2 linked regions of the Arthrobacter globiformis genome follow. The protein of the gene in region 1 binds, or shares a complex with, the protein of each later gene. Links are inferred from orthologs where the notes say so. Each region holds a gene or a part of one and is shown in the gene's direction. Other genes may lie near its edges.

Region 1 (7,042 bases):
CCTGCTCCCGGGTGAGCTGGCCGAGCGCAGCCGGTTCGAGGACGCCAACCGCCGTGTTGTATCCGAGGGCAAGACTCCGGCTTCCGGACGTCCCGAGCTCATGGGTATCACCAAGGCGTCGCTGGCCACCGAGTCCTGGCTGTCCGCAGCGTCCTTCCAGGAGACCACCCGCGTCCTGACGCAGGCGGCCATGGAAGGCAAGAGCGATCCTCTGCTCGGCCTCAAGGAGAACGTCATCATCGGTAAGCTGATCCCGGCCGGCACGGGCCTCCCGCGCTACACCGAGATCACGGTGGAACCGACTGAAGAAGCAAAGGCCAACCTGTTCACCGGCCCGAGCGCATTCAGCGATTTCTCCTACGACACGCTGGGCGGCGACGGAGCTCCTGAGTTCCACGCCATCCCGCTGGATGACTACGACCTGGGCAACGACTTCCGGTAACGAGTCAACCCCTTGAACTGACGGGCCCCGTTTCCACGGCTGTGGGAACGGGGCCTTTCAGTCCCCGCAATCCGCCCGGATTAAGGCCTCAGGGCAGTCCGTGCTAAACTTGAGACCAATTGTTATTGTGGCAGTGGATGAGTGCGCCCGGTATTTGCTAGAAGGCTGTATCAGCCGTAAGGCAGGACCGAGAGCGACGTTTCCGGTTTGCAGGGTTCTTGTGCAACGTATGCCACATTTTCGCATGCCTAGGGACATTTGCGGCCGAGAGCTGCAGGGTCCTCCGCATGCGAATCCGACATCAAGGCTTCGCCTCAGCTGCTCTGGAGACTTCTTCAAAGCTCGGGCGGCGAGGCAAAGAAACAGGAGAGCGGCTGTCAGAGGCCGCTCCGGATAAAACGGAGAACACGAAAGTGCCTACGATTAACCAGCTGGTCCGCAAGGGCCGCACGCCGAAGGTCTCAAAGACCAAGGCTCCCGCGCTTAAGGGCAGCCCCATGCGCCGCGGTGTCTGCACCCGCGTCTACACCACCACCCCGAAGAAGCCGAACTCGGCTCTGCGTAAGGTTGCACGTGTGCGCCTCAACGGTGGCATCGAAGTTACCGCCTACATCCCCGGTGTTGGCCACAACCTCCAGGAGCACTCCATTGTGCTCGTCCGTGGTGGTCGTGTGAAGGACCTCCCCGGCGTCCGCTACAAGATCGTCCGCGGTGCCCTCGATACCCAGGGTGTCAAGAACCGTAAGCAGGCACGCAGCCGCTACGGCGCAAAGATGGAGAAGAAGTAATATGCCTCGCAAGGGTCCGGCCCCCAAGCGGCCGCTCGTATCAGATCCCGTCTACGGCTCCCCGCTGGTCACCCAGCTGATCAACAAGGTGCTGGTTGACGGCAAGAAGTCCACCGCAGAGCGCATCGTTTACGGTGCCCTCGAAGGTGCCCGCGCGAAGTCCGGCGGCGACCCCGTTGCAGCCCTCAAGAAGGCCATGGACAACGTCAAGCCCTCCCTCGAGGTCCGCTCCCGCCGTGTCGGTGGCGCCACCTATCAGGTTCCGGTTGAGGTCAAGCCGGGCCGCTCCACCGCCCTCGCCCTGCGTTGGCTGGTCGGCTACTCCAAGGCCCGCCGCGAAAAGACGATGACCGAGCGTCTCCAGAACGAAATCCTGGATGCCTCGAACGGTCTCGGTGCCGCTGTGAAGCGTCGCGAAGACACCCACAAGATGGCCGAGTCCAACAAGGCCTTCGCCCACTACCGCTGGTAAAACTTCCCGGACGCCGCCGGCTCAGACGAGCCGGCGGCGAACGCGTAGTCCATCCGAAAGGGAGACACCGTGGCACAGGACGTGCTTACAGACCTTAGTAAGGTCCGCAACATCGGCATCATGGCCCACATCGATGCCGGCAAGACCACCACCACCGAGCGCATTCTGTTCTACACAGGTGTGAACCACAAGATTGGCGAAACGCACGACGGCGCTTCGACCACTGACTGGATGGAACAGGAAAAGGAACGCGGCATCACCATCACGTCTGCCGCCGTGACCTGCTTCTGGGAAAACAACCAGATCAACATCATTGACACCCCGGGCCACGTGGACTTCACGGTTGAGGTTGAGCGCTCCCTGCGCGTCCTCGACGGTGCAGTTGCCGTCTTCGATGGCAAGGAAGGCGTTGAGCCGCAGTCCGAAACCGTTTGGCGCCAGGCTGACAAGTACAACGTTCCGCGTATCTGCTTCGTCAACAAGATGGACAAGCTCGGCGCTGACTTCTACTTCACCGTAGACACCATCGTCAGCCGCCTCGGCGCCAAGCCGCTGGTCATGCAGCTGCCCATCGGTGCCGAGAACGACTTCATCGGCGTCGTGGACCTGCTCTACATGCGCGCACTGGTGTGGCCCGGCGATGCCAAGGGTGACGTCACCATGGGCGCCAAGTACGAAATCCGCGAGATCCCGGAAGACCTCAAGGCCAAGGCCGAGGAATACCGTTCAACTCTCGTGGAGACCGTTGCAGAGGCCTCCGAAGAACTCATGGAGAAGTACCTCGAAGGTGAAGAACTCACCATCGACGAACTCAAGGCCGGCATCCGCAAGATGACGATCAACTCCGAGCTCTACCCGGTGTTCTGTGGTTCCGCGTTCAAGAACCGTGGCGTTCAGCCGATGCTCGATGCAGTCGTCGACTACCTGCCGAACCCGCTCGACGTCCCGCCGATGATCGGTCACGATCCCCGCGACGAAGAGAAGGAACTGACCCGCAAGCCGTCCGCTGAAGAGCCGTTCTCCGCTCTCGCGTTCAAGATTGCTGCGCACCCGTTCTTCGGTCAGCTCACCTTCATCCGCGTGTACTCCGGTCACGTGGAAGCAGGCGCACAGGTGGTCAACTCCACCAAGGGCAAGAAGGAGCGCATCGGCAAGCTGTTCCAGATGCACGCCAACAAGGAAATGCCCGTTGAGGGCGCTACCGCTGGCCACATCTACGCAGCGATCGGTCTGAAGGACACCACCACGGGCGACACCCTGTGCGACTCCTCCAACCAGATCGTCCTCGAGTCCATGAGCTTCCCGGAGCCCGTGATCTCGGTTGCCATCGAGCCGAACACCAAGGGTGACCAGGAGAAGCTCTCCACGGCCATCCAGAAGCTCTCCGCTGAGGACCCGACCTTCCAGGTCTCCCTCAACGAAGACACCGGCCAGACCATCATCGCCGGCATGGGCGAGCTCCACCTGGACATCCTGGTGGACCGCATGCGCCGCGAATTCAAGGTCGAGGCAAACGTTGGCAAGCCGCAGGTCGCTTACCGCGAGACCATCAAGCGTGCTGTAGAGCGTCACGACTACACGCACAAGAAGCAGACCGGTGGTTCCGGCCAGTTCGCAAAGATCCAGATCGCGATCGAGCCGCTGGACACTGCGGAAGGCGAGCTGTACGAGTTCGAGAACAAGGTCACCGGTGGCCGCGTTCCGCGCGAGTACATCCCGTCGGTCGACGCCGGTATCCAGGACGCACTGAATGACGGTGTCCTGGCCGGTTACCCGGTTGTTGGCATCAAGGCAACGCTGGTTGACGGCGCGTACCACGATGTTGACTCCTCGGAAATGGCGTTCAAGATCGCCGGCCGTATGGCTTTCAAGGAAGCCGCACGCAAGGCGAACCCTGTTCTGCTCGAACCGCTGATGGATGTTGAGGTCCGCACCCCTGAGGAATACATGGGTGAAGTTATCGGTGACCTCAACTCCCGCCGTGGCCAGATGCAGTCCATGGAGGATGCCCAGGGCGTCAAGGTTGTCCGCGCACACGTACCGCTGTCCGGCATGTTCGGCTACATCGGTGACCTGCGTTCGAAGACCCAGGGCCGCGCTGTGTACTCCATGACGTTCAACAGCTACGCCGAGGTCCCGAAGGCAGTTGCCGACGAGATCATCCAGAAGTCCCGCGGCGAATAGTCCCCAGGACTGTCCACGCGACAAGCTGCGAAAAACCAGGTGCGTTTCCCTGCGGAACACACTTAGTGCGGATGGCCGGAACACTGGTTCCGGCCCGGTTCCGGCCATCAGCACGAACAGGCTCTAGGCACTAGTATTAGTTCCTGAATCTGCAATTTCATCAATCCAAAGCCCCCCAAGTAGACTTACTGGAGTTTCTGCCGCGACAAGCGCGGTCGAAGGTAAGCCATTTGAAAAACGTTCTAGGAGGAACCTGTGGCAAAGGCAAAGTTCGAGCGGACTAAGCCGCACGTTAACATCGGTACCATTGGTCACGTTGACCACGGTAAGACGACGTTGACGGCCGCCATTTCCAAGGTGCTGTACGACAAGTACCCGACTCTCAACGAGAAGCGTGACTTCGCGTCGATCGACTCTGCTCCGGAAGAGCGTCAGCGCGGCATTACCATCAACATCTCCCACGTTGAGTACCAGACCGAGAAGCGCCACTACGCACACGTAGACGCTCCGGGTCACGCTGACTACATCAAGAACATGATCACCGGTGCTGCTCAGATGGACGGCGCAATCCTCGTGGTTGCCGCTACTGACGGCCCGATGGCTCAGACCCGCGAGCACGTTCTGCTCGCCCGCCAGGTTGGTGTTCCCTACCTGCTGGTCGCGCTGAACAAGGCAGACATGGTTGACGACGAGGAACTCCTCGACCTCGTTGAAATGGAAGTTCGTGAGCTCCTGAGCTCGCAGGGCTTCGATGGCGACGAAGCACCGGTTGTTCGCGTTTCCGGCCTGAAGGCTCTGGAAGGCGACCCGGAGTGGGTCAAGTCCGTTGAGGACCTGATGGCTGCTGTCGACGAGTCCGTTCCGGACCCCGTACGTGACCGCGACAAGCCGTTCCTGATGCCGATCGAAGACGTCTTCACGATCACCGGTCGTGGCACGGTTGTGACGGGTCGCGCCGAGCGCGGTACCCTCGCCATCAACTCTGAGGTCGAGATCGTCGGTATCCGCCCGGTCCAGAAGACCACCGTTACCGGTATCGAGATGTTCCACAAGCAGCTCGACGAAGCATGGGCCGGCGAGAACTGTGGCCTCCTGCTCCGCGGTCTGAAGCGCGACGACGTCGAGCGTGGCCAGGTTGTCGTCAAGCCGGGTTCCATCACCCCGCACACCGACTTCGAGGCCAACGTCTACATCCTCTCCAAGGACGAAGGCGGACGTCACAACCCGTTCTACTCGAACTACCGCCCGCAGTTCTACTTCCGTACCACGGACGTGACCGGCGTTATCACCCTGCCGGAAGGCACGGAAATGGTTATGCCTGGCGACAACACTGAGATGACCGTTGCGCTCATCCAGCCGATCGCTATGGAAGAGGGCCTCGGCTTCGCAATCCGTGAAGGCGGCCGCACCGTTGGTTCGGGACGTGTCACCAAGATCATCAAGTAACTCTTGCTGATTACAGGCCGGTTATCGGCCTGATCTTCAAAAACAGCCCCGCTGCTACTGGCAGCGGGGCTGTTTTTGTATCTGCAGTTCCTGCCTGTGGACCGCGCCCAGCCCTGATATGGTTGGGGCTCGCGACAGATTCGTCACAAAGAGGGAGCATCATGAGTTGGCTAATTTTCCTGCTGGTGGTTGCCGCCGTGGTGGTGGGCGTGGTTTGGGCGAAGAAGCACTTCCGCCACGAGATTGAACGCGCCAAGCGGATCAACCGGGCGAACAAGAACCAGTAGCGCCGGGACCCAATAAGGGTCCGACGCCCGCACACCCGTCCGCCCTCAGGCCGTGCGCGCCCGTGCCCGGCTTACTGCCTGCAGCCAATAGAAGGATTTCTTGGGCGTCCGTTTCAGGGTCTCGAAGTCCACGTGCACCAGACCGAAGCGCTGTGAATACCCGGCGGCCCATTCGAAGTTGTCCATGAACGTCCAGACGAAGTAGCCGAGCAGCTCTACGTCGTGCGCGATGCCGCCGGGCGCAGTGGCGTTCATCGCCTGGTCAAGATGGTGCGCCAGGTAGTCGATCCGCCCCGAGTCCGCGATAGGCCCGGTGACATGCTCGGGCTCCGGAAAGCTTGCACCGCTCTCGGTGATGTAGACCGGCGGCAAGGCCGACCCGTACCTGTCCTTGAGCTCCCGCAGCAGGACGCCCAGATGCTCCGGCGCCACCGGCCACCCGAATCCGGTGGTGGCGTATTCGGGGAAGGCCGCGAGATGGAACGGCACCCGTGCCATGGCCTGCGCATTGCCTGCAGGGGTGCCCGTCGGTCCCTGACCGGCGGCGACGCGAACAGGGTAGTAATAGTTCACCCCGTAGAAGTCCAGCGGCTGGCTGATCAGGCGGAGGTCGTCGTCGGACGTCCGGGACAAAAACCTGAACCAGGGGCGGGCGGCAAGCGGCGGGGCGGGGTAGCGCCCCAGGAGGATGGGATCGGCGTACATACGGTTGAGCACAAGGTCGAAGACCTTGGCCAGCAGCCTGTCCGCCAGCCGCCGGGTGGCAGGGCGTACGGGGGAGTGGAGGTTGGTGACGCCGATGGTCCCCGCCACGCTGGCGGCGCGCAGGGCCTGGACCGCGAGTCCGTGGCCGAGCAGCTGGTGGTGGACCGAAGGCAGCGCCTTGAACAGCAGGTCGCGGCCGGGCGCATGGACGCCGAGTGCGTAGCCGTTCAGCGTGACGGACACGGGCTCGTTAAGCGTGACCCACTGCGCCACCCGGTCACCGAGCCGCCTGCCGGCTGCCGCCGCGTACTCGGCGAAGCGCTCGGCCGTAGCGCGGTTCATCCACCCGCCATCGCGCTCAAGGGGGAGGGGAGTGTCCCAGTGGTAGAGCGTGGCCATGGGGGCGATGCCGGCCGCCAGCAGCAGGTCGACCAGCCGGTCGTAGAAGTCCAGGCCCCGCGGGTTGGCTGCCCCGTGGCCCTCCGGATGGATCCTGGGCCATGAGATCGAGAAGCGGTAGGAGTCGATGCCGAGTTCGCGCATGAGGGCAACGTCTTCCGGCACGCGGTTATAGTGGTCACAGGCCACTTCCGGCGAATGCCCGTTGAGGATGTTGCCCGGTGTGGCCGCAAAGGCATCCCAGCCCGAGGGTCCGCGGCCGTCTGCCGCAAGGGCGCCTTCGATCTGGAAGGCGGCGGCAGCGACGCCCAGCGTGAAA
Region 2 (4,859 bases), 590 kb from region 1 along the record:
CGACGGCGTTGTCCGCGGACTGTGGCACCATCGCCGTTCCGGAAAGAAAGTGGAGATCACTGCCGAGCTGTTCCAGTCGGCGGGGGCATCTCAGCTGGAGGAGCTGGCCCAGCAGGCGGATCGGGTGGGAAACTTCCTCCAGTCGGAAGCGCGCCTCACCCTCGGCACGGTGGATGTCGGGGGTCACGCCTAAGCCCCCGGCATCACCATGGGCAGCCTTAACGTGAAAGAGGCCCCTCAGCGAGGGGCCTCTTTGGTGTGGAGGGGACGACGGGAATCGAACCCGCGTAATCAGTTTGGAAGACTGAGGCTTTACCATTAAGCTACGTCCCCGAGGAAAGCGTTCCGGCGCACTGGCCTTTGGGCTTTTCTTCGGCGGCTGTTCAAGCCGGATATAACTAAACCTAATTCATGCCCCACGTGTCAAATGTGCAAACGCGGCAGGGATGAACGTAGACTGTCCTGTGCATTACGGGGTGTAGCTCAGCTTGGCTAGAGCGCCTGCTTTGGGAGCAGGAAGTCGCAGGTTCAAATCCTGTCACCCCGACTCTGCGGCCCGGGCCCCAGGCCTGGTCACAACAACGCGTTTGCAGAACCCATCCAACAAAACCAGGAGTACTTAGACCGTGAAGAGCGCTGTCGAGAACCTCACCCCCACGCGGGTCAAGCTCAATGTTGAGGTCCCCTTTGAGGAATTGAAGCCCAGCATCGACGAGGCATACAAGACTGTTGCTTCGCAGATCCAGGTCCCTGGCTTCCGTAAGGGCAAGGTTCCTGCCAAGCTGATCGACCAGCGCGTCGGCCGCGGTTACGTCCTGGAGACGGCCATCAACGAGGGCCTCAACGGCTGGTACCAGGCTGCCGTCCAGGAATCCGGCATCCGCCCGCTGAGCCGTCCCGAGGTTGAGATCACCGAGGTTCCGGACCCCTCCGCCACCGACGGCGAGCTTAAGTTCCAGGCCGAGGTTGACGTCCGCCCCGAGATCGAACTGCCCGACTACGCCGGCATCAAGGTTGAGGTTGCCGCAGCCGAGTCCTCCGACGCCGATGTCGACAAGGCCCTCGATGAACTGCGCGGCCGCTTCGGCACGCTCAAGACCGTGGAGCGCCCCGCCGCTGACGGCGACTTCCTCAGCATCGACATCACCGCAAGCATCGACGGCGCCGAGGTCGACTCCGCTTCCGGACTGTCCTACCAGGTTGGCGCCGGCACCATGCTCGAGGGCATGGACGAGGCCGTCACCGGCCTGAGCGCTGACGAGGACGCCATCTTCGACACCACCCTCGTGGGCGGCGACCACGCCGGCGAGTCCGCCCAGGTCAAGGTTGTTGTCAAGTCCGTGAAGGAGCGCGAGCTGCCCGAGGCGAACGATGACTTCGCCCAGCTGGCTTCCGAGTTCGACACCCTGGCCGAACTGCGCGAGGACCTCGCCAAGCAGGCCGCCGACTCCAAGGTCGTCGAGCAGGGCGTCGAAGCCCGCGACAAGGTCCTGGACAAGCTCGTCGAGCTGGTTGAGGTTCCGGTTCCGGAATCTGTCGTCGAAGAGCAGCTCGAGCAGCACTTCAAGGCCGAGAACTCCCACGGTGAAGGCGAGCACGACACCGAAGAGCACCGCGCCGAGGTCAAGGCCAACACCGAGCGCGCCTTCCAGAACGAGATCATCCTCGACGCCATCGCCGAGAAGGAAGAAGTGGGCGTCAGCCAGAATGAGCTGATCGACTACATCGTCACCACCGCCAGCCAGTACGGCATGGACCCGAACCAGTTCGCCCAGATCATCGACCAGAGCGGCCAGGTTCCCATGATGGTCTCCGAGGTCCGCCGCCGCAAGGCGCTGGCCGTCGTCCTGGGCCAGGCCGAGGTCACCGACTCCGAGGGCAACAAGGTCGACCTGAGCGACTTCGTCCGCCCCGGCGGCGAAGAGGCTCCGGCCGTCGAAGCCGAAGCAGAAACCGAAGCTGAAGAGGCAGCCGGCGAGGCCGTCGCGAACGACGACCCCGCGGCCGTGAAGTTCTAGCAGCTGCACGCATCAGTGCCGCCAGCCCCCGGGTCCTCGGATCCGGGGGCTGGCGCGTTAACGGCCGGTGTACAGCTCCCGCGGCCAATCGTGCGCCGTCAGCGAACAGCGCGATTCCGGCGAACAAATCCGCCCCGAAAGCGGTTAGTGTCCAAGTAGTGAAGTTCAGTGATGTCGTTCAGTGATGTCACCGTCACCAGCGAGAGGTAAGTACAAATGTCACAGCAAGCAGCGGCCCCCCGCATGGCAACCGTCGATCCTGCAGCCCAGGATAACTACATCTACAACCGCCTGCTGAAAGAGCGCATCATCTGGCTTGGCTCCGAAGTCCGCGACGAGAACGCGAACGCCATCTGCTCACAGCTGCTGCTGCTTTCCGCCGAGGATCCCAACAAGGACATCTACCTCTACATCAACTCTCCCGGCGGCTCGGTGACGGCCGGCATGGCCATCTACGACACCATGCAGTTCATCCCCAATGACGTCGTTACCGTCGCCACCGGCCTGGCTGCGTCCATGGGACAGTTCCTGCTGTCCTCCGGCACCAAGGGCAAGCGGTACGCCACCCCGAACGCCCGTATCCTGATGCACCAGCCTTCCGGCGGCATCGGCGGAACGGCTTCGGACATCAAGATCCAGGCCGAGCTGATCCTCCACATGAAGAAGATCATGGCTGAGCTCACCGCGGACCAGACCGGCCAGACGGTGGAAACCATCCTCAAGGACAACGACCGCGACAAGTGGTTTACCGCCACCGAAGCGCTCGAGTATGGCTTCTTCGACAAGATCTCGGCGCACGCAGGGTCTGTCGCCGGCGGCGGCGGAACCCAGAACGCTTCATCCAACGGCCAGAGCTAACCGGCATCAAGACAGAACTGAATCCAGGAGCAATGAACATGAACTACAATTTCGGATCGTCTGCCGGTAACCTGCCGACAAGCCGTTACGTTCTGCCGCAGTTCGAGGAGCGCACGCCGTACGGCTTCAAGCGACAGGACCCCTACACCAAGCTCTTCGAGGACCGCATCATCTTCCTCGGTGTCCAGGTGGACGACGCCTCTGCCGATGACGTCATGGCACAGTTGCTGGTGCTGGAGTCCACGGACCCGGACCGCGACATCACCATCTACATCAACTCGCCAGGCGGCTCCTTCACGGCCATGACCGCGATCTACGACACCATGCAGTACATCCGCCCTGAGATCCAGACCGTGTGCCTGGGCCAGGCGGCAAGTGCCGCTGCCGTGCTGCTGGCCGCCGGAACGCCGGGCAAGCGGCTGGCGCTGCCCAACGCCCGCGTCCTGATCCACCAGCCGGCGCTGTCCGGCGGCCAGGGCGGACAGGCATCGGACCTGGAGATCCAGGCGGCCGAAGTCATGCGCATGCGGACCTGGCTGGAGGACACCCTGGCCAAGCACTCCGGCCGGACGCCGGAACAGGTCAACAACGACATCGAGCGGGACAAGATCCTCACCGCCGCAGAGGCACAGGATTACGGCCTGATCGACCAGGTTCTCGATTCCCGCAAGATCAAGCCGCAGGCACTTGCCCGCTAAATACGGGCGCATGCCGGGTAAATGGCAGTAACGGACGCCGGTGCGGTTTATATCTTTGAACCGCACCGGCGCCCGGTTTCCACCCCTCGGGCCGAATGTGACCTAGAGTGGATGTAATCATTGCCGGATCCGCCAGGTACGGCCGTGATTCCAGCAACCGGTGCAAGCTGCCCTTGCGGCAAGATACTAAGGGGTTCACATATGGCTCGGATTGGCGAGAGCGCGGATCTGCTCAAGTGCTCTTTCTGTGGCAAGAGCCAGAAGCAGGTGCGCAAGCTCATTGCCGGGCCCGGCGTCTACATCTGCGACGAGTGCATTGAGCTCTGTAACGAGATCATCGAGGAAGAACTCGCAGAGGTCGCCGATCTGGGCAGCTTCGAACTGCCCAAGCCCCGCGAGATCTTTGACTTCCTGCAGGAATACGTCATTGGCCAGGAACCCGCCAAGCGTTCCCTCGCCGTCGCGGTTTACAACCATTACAAGCGGATCCAGGCCGGTCATGCGCCCAAGAGCGGCACATTGGCGGACGGCGTCCACCACGACGACGTTGAAATCTCGAAGTCCAACATTCTCCTGATTGGCCCCACCGGCTGCGGCAAGACCTACCTTGCGCAGACCCTGGCGCGCCGGCTGAACGTGCCCTTTGCCGTTGCCGACGCCACCGCCCTGACAGAAGCCGGGTATGTGGGCGAAGACGTGGAGAACATCCTCCTCAAGCTCATCCAGGCCGCCGACTATGACGTCAAGAAGGCCGAACAGGGCATCATCTACATCGACGAGATCGACAAGATCTCGCGCAAGAGCGAAAACCCCTCGATCACCCGAGACGTTTCGGGCGAGGGCGTGCAGCAGGCGCTGCTGAAGATCCTCGAAGGAACGGTTGCCTCGGTTCCACCGCAGGGCGGCCGCAAGCATCCGCACCAGGAATTCATCCAGATCGACACCACCAACGTCCTCTTCATCGTTGCCGGCGCCTTTGCCGGCCTGGAGGACATCATCGGTTCACGCTCCGGACGCAAGGGCATCGGTTTCGGCGCGCCGCTGAACGAGGTCAAGAACACCGACTCCTACGGCGAAGTGATGCCGGAAGACCTGCTGAAGTTCGGGCTTATTCCGGAGTTCATCGGCCGCCTGCCGGTCATCACCACCGTGTCCAATCTTGACCGTCCGGCCCTGATCCAGATCCTGTCCACGCCCAAGAACGCCCTGGTCAAGCAGTACCAGAAGATGTTCCAGCTGGACGGCGTGGAGCTGGTGTTCGACGACGCCGCCCTGGACCTGATTG

The links. Proteins that work in one complex are often made in the same cells at the same time.
Region 2: the proteins of rpsG (region 1) and tig are in contact, whole or in part, in a crystal structure (PDB 3GTY), measured with the Thermotoga maritima proteins. The link is inferred for Arthrobacter globiformis from one-to-one orthologs. Residues at the interface, in WP_004081843.1 of Thermotoga maritima: Lys34, Lys52, Lys55, Glu59, Arg62, Gln63, Glu66, Asn67, Lys69, Val71, Arg95, Ala109, Lys110, Lys111, Gly112, Arg113, Pro114, Glu117, Glu121, Ile124, Ala125, Tyr127, Asn128, Asn129, Thr130, Gly131, Lys135, Asp139, Arg142, Met143; in WP_004081061.1 of Thermotoga maritima: Glu122, Val124, Val129, Leu130, Tyr133, Glu188, Gly259, Ile262, Tyr263, Glu266, Ser270, Glu273, Gln274, Glu277, Arg308, Gln311, Ile312, Ser315, Tyr316, Glu325, Arg329, Arg336, Leu363, Phe366, Trp367, Arg373, Leu377, Arg381, Leu384, Glu387.

Annotation. Positions count from the first base shown.
Region 1 is NZ_JAUSZX010000001.1:3,776,863-3,783,904, reverse strand. The notes cover bases 1-2,966. They hold rpsG (30S ribosomal protein S7), read left to right. Parts: upstream 1-1,231; coding sequence 1,232-1,702; downstream 1,703-2,966. Other genes in these bases: fusA (elongation factor G), read left to right, coding at 1,772-2,966; rpsL (30S ribosomal protein S12), read left to right, coding at 856-1,230; QFZ23_RS17760 (DNA-directed RNA polymerase subunit beta'), read left to right, coding at 1-442. Outside these bases: more of fusA, read left to right, coding at 2,967-3,886; tuf (elongation factor Tu), read left to right, coding at 4,142-5,332; QFZ23_RS17735 (hypothetical protein), read left to right, coding at 5,494-5,619; QFZ23_RS17730 (GH1 family beta-glucosidase), read right to left, coding at 5,665-7,042.
Region 2 is NZ_JAUSZX010000001.1:3,192,212-3,197,070, reverse strand. Bases 1-2,822 are described here. They hold tig (trigger factor), read left to right. Parts: upstream 1-626; coding sequence 627-2,018; downstream 2,019-2,822. Other genes in these bases: QFZ23_RS14905 (ATP-dependent Clp protease proteolytic subunit), read left to right, coding at 2,262-2,822; QFZ23_RS14925 (winged helix DNA-binding domain-containing protein), read left to right, coding at 1-193. Also shown: more of QFZ23_RS14905, read left to right, coding at 2,823-2,876; QFZ23_RS14900 (ATP-dependent Clp protease proteolytic subunit), read left to right, coding at 2,915-3,574; ATP-dependent Clp protease ATP-binding subunit ClpX, read left to right, coding at 3,776-4,859. UniProt on the Bacillus subtilis protein: Involved in protein export. Acts as a chaperone by maintaining the newly synthesized protein in an open conformation. Functions as a peptidyl-prolyl cis-trans isomerase.